3 regions of the Solibacillus sp. genome follow, and region 2 is predicted to be linked to each of the others. Evidence: riboswitches for the same ligand, from Rfam matches in the RefSeq annotation. Region 2 holds a riboswitch; each other region holds the start of a gene.
What was found. A riboswitch is a leader RNA that binds a small molecule or an ion and turns the genes downstream of it on or off. The one in region 2 is predicted to bind S-adenosylmethionine.
Positions count from the first base shown of each region.

Region 1: it holds a riboswitch for S-adenosylmethionine, as region 2 does, so the genes downstream of both, metK (methionine adenosyltransferase) here and metA (homoserine O-acetyltransferase MetA) in region 2, are expected to answer to the same signal.
Region 3: it holds a riboswitch for S-adenosylmethionine, as region 2 does, so the genes downstream of both, ABS917_RS13590 (methionine ABC transporter ATP-binding protein) here and metA (homoserine O-acetyltransferase MetA) in region 2, are expected to answer to the same signal.

Region 1 is NZ_JBELZM010000003.1:14,358-17,545, reverse strand. Features, by position in the region: gene ABS917_RS04390 (gamma carbonic anhydrase) at 1-395, shown strand, start outside; gene metK (methionine adenosyltransferase) at 492-1,688, opposite strand; SAM riboswitch class I at 1,951-2,066, opposite strand; gene pckA (phosphoenolpyruvate carboxykinase (ATP)) at 2,265-3,188, shown strand, end outside.
Region 2 is NZ_JBELZM010000014.1:24,434-27,621, forward strand. Features, by position in the region: gene ABS917_RS13750 (AAA domain-containing protein) at 1-336, shown strand, start outside; gene ABS917_RS13755 (nucleoside-diphosphate sugar epimerase) at 352-1,104, shown strand; SAM riboswitch class I at 1,168-1,275, shown strand; gene metA (homoserine O-acetyltransferase MetA) at 1,432-2,373, shown strand; gene ABS917_RS13765 (ABC transporter ATP-binding protein) at 2,423-3,188, opposite strand, start outside.
Region 3 is NZ_JBELZM010000013.1:117,098-120,285, reverse strand. Features, by position in the region: gene ABS917_RS13600 (MetQ/NlpA family ABC transporter substrate-binding protein) at 1-199, opposite strand, end outside; gene ABS917_RS13595 (methionine ABC transporter permease) at 353-1,021, opposite strand; gene ABS917_RS13590 (methionine ABC transporter ATP-binding protein) at 1,014-2,042, opposite strand; SAM riboswitch class I at 2,189-2,291, opposite strand; gene ABS917_RS13585 (thioredoxin family protein) at 2,353-2,655, opposite strand; gene ABS917_RS13580 (toprim domain-containing protein) at 2,663-2,989, opposite strand; gene gcvH (glycine cleavage system protein GcvH) at 3,079-3,188, opposite strand, start outside.

The DNA of each region.
Region 1 (3,188 bases), on a different contig from region 2:
CAGTAATCCGAGGCGATGTGAACAAAACAATAATTGGCGACCGTGTCAGCATCCAGGATTTGAGCTGCCTTCACCAAAGTCCCGCTTATCCTCTCATTATTGAAGATGAAGTAACAGTTGGTCATCAAGTTATATTACATAGCTGTACAATTAAAAAACGCGCTTTAGTTGGTATGGGTTCCATCATATTGGACGGGGCCGTTATAGGCGAGGGAGCATTTGTCGGTGCCGGCAGTCTTGTTCCACCGGGAAAAGTGATACCTCCTAATTGTTTAGCAATGGGTCGCCCAGCAAAAGTCGTACGTGAAGTAACTGCAGAAGATCGTGCAGATATGGATCGGATTATTTCCGAATATGTAGCGAAGGGACAATACTATAAATCGCTTCAGAAGTAATTTCACTGTTTGTCGAAATCTCTACCTATTAATTAGATGGTTAACTGGAAATTATAAAAAAGGAGCTATCCATTTAACTGGATGCTCCTTTATTTATTAAATTCCTGCTTTTGCTTTTAATTCAGCTGCTTTATCCGTATTTTCCCATGGCACATTTAAATCTGTGCGACCGAAATGTCCGTATGCTGCTGTTTGCTTATAGATTGGGCGACGTAAATCAAGCATTTTAATAATGCCTGCAGGACGTAAATCAAAAAGTTCACGAACCCAATTTACGATTTGTGATTCAGCTACTTTTCCTGTACCGAACGTATCAACTGCGATTGAAACAGGTTGTGCAACACCGATTGCATATGCCAGTTGCACTTCAGCACGGTCAGCTAAGCCAGCTGCTACAATGTTTTTAGCAACATAGCGTGCTGCATATGCTGCAGAGCGGTCAACTTTCGTTGCATCCTTACCAGAGAATGCTCCGCCACCATGACGCGCATAACCGCCGTAAGTATCAACAATTATTTTACGACCAGTAAGACCTGCATCTCCTTTAGGTCCGCCGATTACGAAGCGGCCTGTCGGGTTGATGAAGTACTTTGTAGCCTCATCCAATAAATGAGCAGGAACTACCGGTTTAATAACGTGTTCTTTAATGTCTGTTTGGATTTGTTCCAATGTTGCTTCTTCATCGTGCTGTGTTGAAATAACGATTGTATCCACACGAACCGGTACATTGTTTTCATCATATTCGATTGTTACTTGTGTTTTACCATCCGGACGTAAATATTCCAATTCCCCTGATTTACGCACTTCTGTTAAACGACGCGCTAATTTGTGAGCTAAAGAAATAGGCATCGGCATAAGTTCAGGTGTTTCGTTACATGCATAACCGAACATTAAACCTTGGTCGCCTGCACCGATTGCTTCAAGTTCATCTTCAGTCATTGAACCTTCACGTGCTTCCAATGCCTGGTCAACACCTTGTGCAATGTCTGGTGATTGTTCTCCCACTGCTACTAGTACTGCAAGATTTTCAGCATCAAAGCCGTACTTACCGCGTGTATAGCCGATTTCTGCTACTGTATCGCGGATAATTCCTTTCATATCTACATAAGTAGAAGTTGTAATTTCACCAGATACTAATACTAAGCCTGTTGTTACCGTAGTTTCACAAGCTACACGTGCATTTGGATCTGCAGCTAAAATAGCGTCTAAAATGGCATCCGAGATTTGATCACAAATTTTGTCCGGATGTCCTTCCGTTACACTTTCTGATGTAAACAGTCGACGATTTGTCATGTCATTTCCTCCTAAATCACTTTGGCAATTGTTTTTTATTGATACGGTACTCATTACCCATGTCCGTCATATTGCAATTACGCTTCTGCGTATCCGCCTTTTTAACGTCAAGCTATATTTGCTTTAACACGAGGGTCTGAAAGGCTGTAACTATATAATTTTCGCTCAGTACGAAATTGCAAAACAAAATAAAAAAAATCCTTTCTCTCATAGCCGTGTTCATCACACGTGAGGAAAGGATATTACGTTTCGTTACCTTTCACTCTTATCGTTCAAGGGAAATTTTGCCCTTGCATCAGGTTGGCACCAACACGTATAAAATATACGCAGGTTGCCGGGTTTCATAGGGCCTGCCCCTCCACCAGCTCGGGATAAGAGTATCCGTTCAATTAAACATCTTACGCAAAAAATCAAGTACTGTCAACAAATTTTGACTTTTTTCGATCCGCTAAAATTTACGAAAAAATAATTTGCAATTAGTATAGATTATTTCACTTAATGTGTTATACTATTTTTGAATTAGGAATCAACTCCCCTCTATAAGGGAATACTATAAAAAAGGATGGTATTTAATAGATGAATTCGGTAGAAATTGCTAACGAGCTGAAAGAACTTTTAAACGGGGAAAACATCAAAACTCAATTATCTGTTCCACAATTAATTGAAAAAGCGACATCACGCGGAGAAGCAACGCTAACTGTTGAAGGTGCATTACGTGCTGAAACAGGCAAGTATACTGGCCGCTCTCCAAAAGATAAATATATAGTAAAAGAAGAAATTTGCGACAATAAAATCGATTGGGGTAAAGTAAACCGTCCGATCTCAGCAGAAGTATTTGATAAACTTTATGTAAAAGTTGTAAATTACTTAAAAGAACGTGACGAGTTATATGTATTCAACGGTTTTGCTGGTGCAGACAAAGAGTCTCAATTATCTATTAAAGTAATTAACGAATATGCTTGGCATAATCTATTCTGTCATCAATTATTCATCCGCCCAACAGCAGAAGAATTGGCTAAACACGCTGCCGAGTTTACAATTGTATCTGCGCCAAACTTCAAAGCAGATCCTGAAGTAGACGGTACTGGATCGGAAACATTTATTATAACATCTATCGAAAAGAAAATCATCTTAATCGGCGGAACTGAGTACGCAGGTGAAATGAAGAAGTCAATCTTCGGTATTATGAACTACTTGTTACCTGAACAAGGTATCTTCCCGATGCACTGCTCTGCTAACGTTGGTGAAGAAGGCGATGTAGCATTATTCTTCGGTTTATCTGGTACAGGAAAAACAACGTTATCAGCTGACAAAGACCGTAAATTAATCGGTGATGATGAGCATGGCTGGTCTGACAATGGCGTATTCAACATTGAAGGTGGTTGCTACGCAAAAACAATCAACCTTTCTGCTGAAAATGAGCCGGAAATATACAATGCGATCCGCTTTGGTTCAGTATTGGAAAACGTTGCTGTAGACCCTGAATCACGTGAATGTGAC
Region 2 (3,188 bases):
GCGGAGCAGGTGAAGCGCATCAATCGTCTGATTGAACAGGAAATCAATGTACCTCATTTACACATCCGTACAGGGTCGGTCGATAAATTCCAAGGGATGGAGATGGATGTGATTATCGTCAGCATGGTGCGGAATCATGACAATGAACGCGGAGAAATAGGGTTTGCGAAAGATTACCGCCGTCTGAATGTTGCATTATCCCGCGCTCGGGAACTGCTTATTATGATCGGCAGTACCGAAATGTTTACAAAACGTCCAAAGAGCGCGAAAACACGGGATATGTATGCCCATGTATTAACGACAGCAAAAGAGCAGGACGGCTATTTTGCTGTGTAGAAACAGGGGGATTGAATGGATTTACAAAATACAGTTTTACAGCTGCAGAAAGAACTCGTCCAAAACCCGTCCATTGAAATCAAAAAGCAAATGCAATATGCCATTCCGATTCACACATTGGAAGTGAAATATCATCCGGTGATGCGCAATGCCATGGATATTTTAATGAAGATGATGCTCATTTCATTTGAGAAGGCGAAACTGAAAAATGTAGAGCTTTTAGCCGAAATTTTATTGGTGGAACCGTTATTTATCCATGATTTGACGAATAAAATGTTACGACTGGGTATGATTGTGAAGGAACAGGAATTTGCACTTACTGCTAAAGGGAAAGCACAGCTGGAATCGGGCATTTTTGAAGAAGAACTTGAAGAAACAAGTTATTTTATTCAATACAGCCCGATTCATGAACAGCCATTGGAGGGCGATCTGGAGGAATTTGCGGACTTGGAAGAGTTTCCGGAGCCTTTCCCGACAATCGAAACAGAAGAAATCGAAGCGATTGAAGAAACCGTGCTGATTGATTTCATTCAACAGCAACTTTCCGAACAACCCGTGGCGGAAGATGAAGTACCGCACTATATAACAAGTGTTGTTTCAACTGAATCGATCCAGATTAATGATATACCGGTCCTATGTTTTTTACTTTTTGATCAAAAGGAGAACAGGCATTTTGTACGGGTATACAATACATTGACACGTGTTTGGGATGAACAGCTGGAGAAAATTTTATTCAATATAGAAAAAGAACAGCTGCAGGAAGAGTGAAATAATATTTTTGGAATTATTGCAAAATTATAAAGTACATGATACACTAATGACAATTTAATAGTCTTATCAAGAGAAGCGGAGGGACTTGGCCCGATGATGCTTCAGCAACCTCTAGTACAACTAGAAAGGTGCTACTTCCAGCAAGGTGTTAACCTTGGCAGATAAGAACGGGTAAAAAAGCCCCTCTCAATTCTGTTTTGCTGGAATGAGAGGGGCTTTTTATATTGTTCCGGAACGGTTCGTTTCGCTCTTAAAACAATGCATTGCCTGAATACCACAGATTATTAAAAGATAGTTGAAAAAGCTTATGAGGGGGAAAGTGGAATGCCGATTAATATTCCGAAACATTTACCGGCGGGTGAACTGCTTAGAAAAGAGAAGATTTTCGTCATGGAGGAAGACCGTGCGAAAACACAGCAGATTCGACCGTTAAATATTTTAGTGTTTAATTTAATGCCTGAAAAAGAGAAAACCGAACTGCAATTACTGCGCTTACTCGGTAACACACCATTACAGGTAGATGTGACATTTTTAAACACGGCTACATACGAATCAAAAAATGTTTCCAAATCGCATTTAGATACGTTTTACCGGACGTTTGACCAAGTGAAGCACCGCCGTTTTGATGGACTCATTATTACGGGAGCGCCAGTAGAGAAAATGGATTTTGAAGATGTAGGCTACTGGAATGAAATTACGCATGTAATGGATTGGGCAAATGAACATGTGACTTCAATCATGTATATATGTTGGGGCGCTCAAGCTGCCCTGTATCACCATTTTGGCATCGGAAAATTCGAATTGCCGAAAAAGTGCTCCGGTGTTTATTCACATGTGATCACGGATTTAACAGTAGATTTAGTAAGGGGCTTCAGTGATGAGTATGTGGCACCTCATTCACGCCATACATCGGTTTCGATTGATGAAGTGAGGGCACACCCTGACTTGCGTTTACTAAGCTATTCGGATGATGCGGGCGTGTTTATCGTTCAATCGAAAAACAATAAGCATATAATGATTACAGGACATTTGGAGTATGATGCAACGACATTATCGGATGAGTACTTCCGCGATGTTGAGAAGGATCCGGACAATACGGAAATTCCGATTAACTATTTCCCGAACAACGACCCGCTGCAGGCACCGAAAAATGTTTGGCGTGCCCATTCTCATCTGTTGTTCTACAACTGGCTGAACTACTACGTTTACCAAGAAACACCGTATGAATGGCATTACGTCGATGAAAATATTGAATATCATATTTAATGTTTATAAATGAAACGAACCAGCAAGAGATGGACTCCTGCTGGTTCGTTTATTTAATTGCGACCCAGGCACGTTCGCGTTCGATCTGCAAACTGATTTCCCGCCCGAAGAAATCGCTTAATAATTCGTTAGTTAAAACAACTTCGCGTGTATTGGCTTCGACATTTTTTCCGTCTTTCATTAAAAGTACATGGCTAAAACAAGGAAGTATTTCTTCTACATGATGCGTAACATAAATAAGGGTAGGGCCGTTTTCTGCTTCTGCAATCTGTTCAATCGTTTGCAGCAAGTTTTCCCGTTCGATCAAGTCCAGACCGCCACACGGCTCATCCAATATCAAAATTTCCGAATCCGCCATAATGGCCCTTGCTATTTGAACACGCTGCCGTTCACCTTGTGACAAATGCTCGAATGATTTATTCGCTAAATGGTCGCAGTGAAAATGCTTCATAATCGAAACAGCATGTTCTATTTCTTCTTCCGTCACATCATTGAACAGGCGAAGGGCACCGAATTTTCCACTGAGCACGATTTCAATCGCATTATCCTGCCAGTTGAAATTATCGATCATCGCATTGCTGACCCAGCCGATCCGAGTCCGCAGTTTTGGTATATATGTCTTCCCATATGTTTCACCCAGTACTTGGACGTTTCCTTCATTTGGCCAAATATAGCCGTTAATTACTTTCAGCAAAGTCGTTTTACCGGAGCCGTTCAGCCCTAAAATGGCCCAATGCTGTCCCTTTTGTACATGCCAGCTTAAATCGTTTAAAATCTTTTTGTCATTGCGATATAAATGGATATTTTCAATATGT
Region 3 (3,188 bases), on a different contig from region 2:
GGTTTGGAAGTACGTAATCCGTATAAGATTCGATTTCCAGCTCAATACCTTGTTCCTCTAAAATTGGTTTAACTTTTTCAAGGATTACTGCGTGTGGTGTATTTGATGCACCAACTACTAATTTCTCATCTTCGCCGCCACATGCCGCTAAAGCTAGTACTGAAGCTCCTAAAATAACACTTGATAATAATTTCTTCATTTGTTTTACCTACCCTTTTTTTAGTTTGTTCAGTTTATCGAAACAATTTTTATATTCTGATTATTCATCTTGTAGACGCGCACTTTTTTAAAGTTTGCGTCCACATTGTTTCGATGCACCAATATTTATAATTACGGCCTTATTAGCCACTAACTATCGTTTGTCCACTCTTGCTGTAATGAAATCCCCAATATACTGGATGATGAATACGACAACTAAAATTAAAACTGTTGCCATTAATGTCACATCTGTCCTGTTACGCTGGAAACCGTCAAGGAATGCCAGGTTTCCTAAACCACCAGCACCGATAATGCCGGCCATTGCTGTATATCCTACTAACGCGACAGCTGTAACAGTAATACCAGAAATTAATGCCGGTAAGCTTTCCGGAATCAGCACTTTCCAAATAATCGTAGAAGTTTTCGCTCCCATTGAGCGTGCCGCTTCAATGACACCTTTATCAATTTCTCTTAATGCTATTAATACCATGCGCGCATAAAATGGTGCTGCCCCAATAATTAGCGCAGGTAATGCTGCATTGGCGCCACGGATTGTTCCAAGTAAAAACTTTGTGAACGGAATTAATAAAATGATTAAGACGATAAAGGGAATCGACCGGAAAATATTTACGAGTGATCCTGTCAAAAAGTGTACAATTTTATTTGCCCATAATTGATTGTCGCTCGTTAAAAATAAGACAATACCAATTAAAAGTCCCAGTATAAATGTGATGACTGTCGCAACAGCCGTCATATACATTGTTTCATATGTTGCTTCGAGCATTTTACCCCAATCTACGTTCGGAAATAATTGATTAAACATGCTCAATCACCTCCGCCTGAATTTCTTGCTTCGCTAAAAAGCTCAATGCTTCCGCGACTGCTTTCGGCTCGCCATCGATATGAATAAACAATGTACCGAACGAACCGCCCGTTGTATTTGAGATTTTGCCATGCACTATATTTACAACTACGTCAAATTGCTTAATCATTTGTGAGATGACAGGCTGTTCTGTCGTTGCCGCAGCAAAAGTTAATTTAGCGATTTTGCCTTCTGGATAATTAGCTAAAATCTGTTCCAGTGATGCTTGTGTTTCCTGTGTCTCCCCAGAAGCTTGCGATACGAAGTTCTTCGTAATCGGTGCTTGTGGATGCTGGAATACTTGTAATACATCTCCCTGTTCCACTACTTTTCCGGCTTCCATAACAGCTACTCTGTTACAGATTTTACGGATAACATGCATTTCATGTGTAATGAGTACAATTGTAAGTCCGATGTGTTGATTAATATCAAGCAGCAGTTCCAAAATCGAATCTGTTGTTTCAGGATCAAGTGCTGAAGTCGCTTCATCACATAAAAGCACTTCCGGATTGTTTGCCAACGCACGGGCAATGCCAACACGCTGCTTTTGGCCGCCTGAAAGTTGAGAAGGATACGCTTTCCCTCTTCCTTTTAAACCAACAAGTTCAATTAGCTCTTCTACTCGTTTTTCACGATCAGCTTTTGAAACACCTGCTATTTCAAGTGGAAATGCGATGTTTTCTTCAACTGTACGTGACCAAAGTAAATTGAAGTGCTGGAAAATCATACTTATTTTTTGACGTGCTTCTCGTAGTTTTGCCCCGGAAGCTTTTGCAATATCCTGACCGCCTACTATGACAGAGCCTGTCGTTGGCTTTTCCAAACCGTTCAATAGGCGAATCATTGTACTTTTACCGGCACCACTGTAGCCGATAATACCGTATATTTCTCCTTTGTTAATCGATAGACTTACATTATCAACTGCTGTAAGTTTACCGTTTTTCGTGTTATACACTTTTGTAATATTTTGTATATCAATCATCGGTTGTACTCCTTCTAAATTGAAATAACCTTCCTGCTATTTCAATATCATCTTCTTTTTTTCATTCAAAACCTCCGCTGAATGAAAAAAACCTTTCTACCAAGACAAGTAGAAAGGTTTCACATACATTTATACGGTAAACCGTTCTCTCATCTTTCAAAGTTTACACTTTGTGTGAATTGGCACCTTTGCGAAATCGCTGGTTGCCGGGCTTCATAGGGCACTTCCCTCCACCTCTCTTTATAAGAGTAACGTTATTAAGTTTTATTATTATGAATGTTACTTTATCACGACAAAGTGACTACGTCAATTACTTTTTTAATATTTCATACAAAAACGGTACGGATTTAAATGCATAAATTTTATTCGTTAGTTCCCCGTTGTCTGAAACGATTAAACAAGGTACACTTTCAATTTTCAATTCATAAGGCAAATCCCCTAAATAATTGATATTTGCCATACCAAGCGGGAGATCTGGTAGTAATTTCTCAATGACTTCCAACATTTTTTCCGATACTTCACAAGTGCCGCACATAGGCGTATATAAGAAAAACGCTGTCTGATCATATTGTTGTACGTTCTGTTCCCACTGCTGTTTCGTCCATTGTTCCATTATACTGTCATCCTTCTTTTACTAAAAATTTTGCCTGTAGTAAAATATCCTTTAAGATTTTAGTAGGTGTTTTTTCTACTTCTACATATTCGTGAGGTATGATAAGCTGTGTCGCTTCGGGATATGCACGGTTCATCAGTTTACGTAACTTTTCACCGTTTTTATCTGCATCAAACATCGTGATAATTTCATCTTGCTCATATTCTTCCAATAAATCAATCAAATTGACTTCGCTTATTGTGCCATTTGTACAAATAATCGTCACATCCTCAGCTAATATCGGGAGTAATCTCAATTTATCGGCACGTCCTTCGACAACAAGGCATTTTCCCATACGTACACGCTTCCTTTCAAAGTCACCTTTATGTATAGAATAACAAAAAAACACTAAAACCTTTAATTAGAAGGCTTTAGTGTTCCAGATTATTGTTCGATTAAAGCAGTGTAAGCATCTGCGTCTAATAATTCTTCAACTTCCGCTTCACTTGTTAACTCAACAGTAACCATCCATGCATTTCCGTATGGAGATTCAT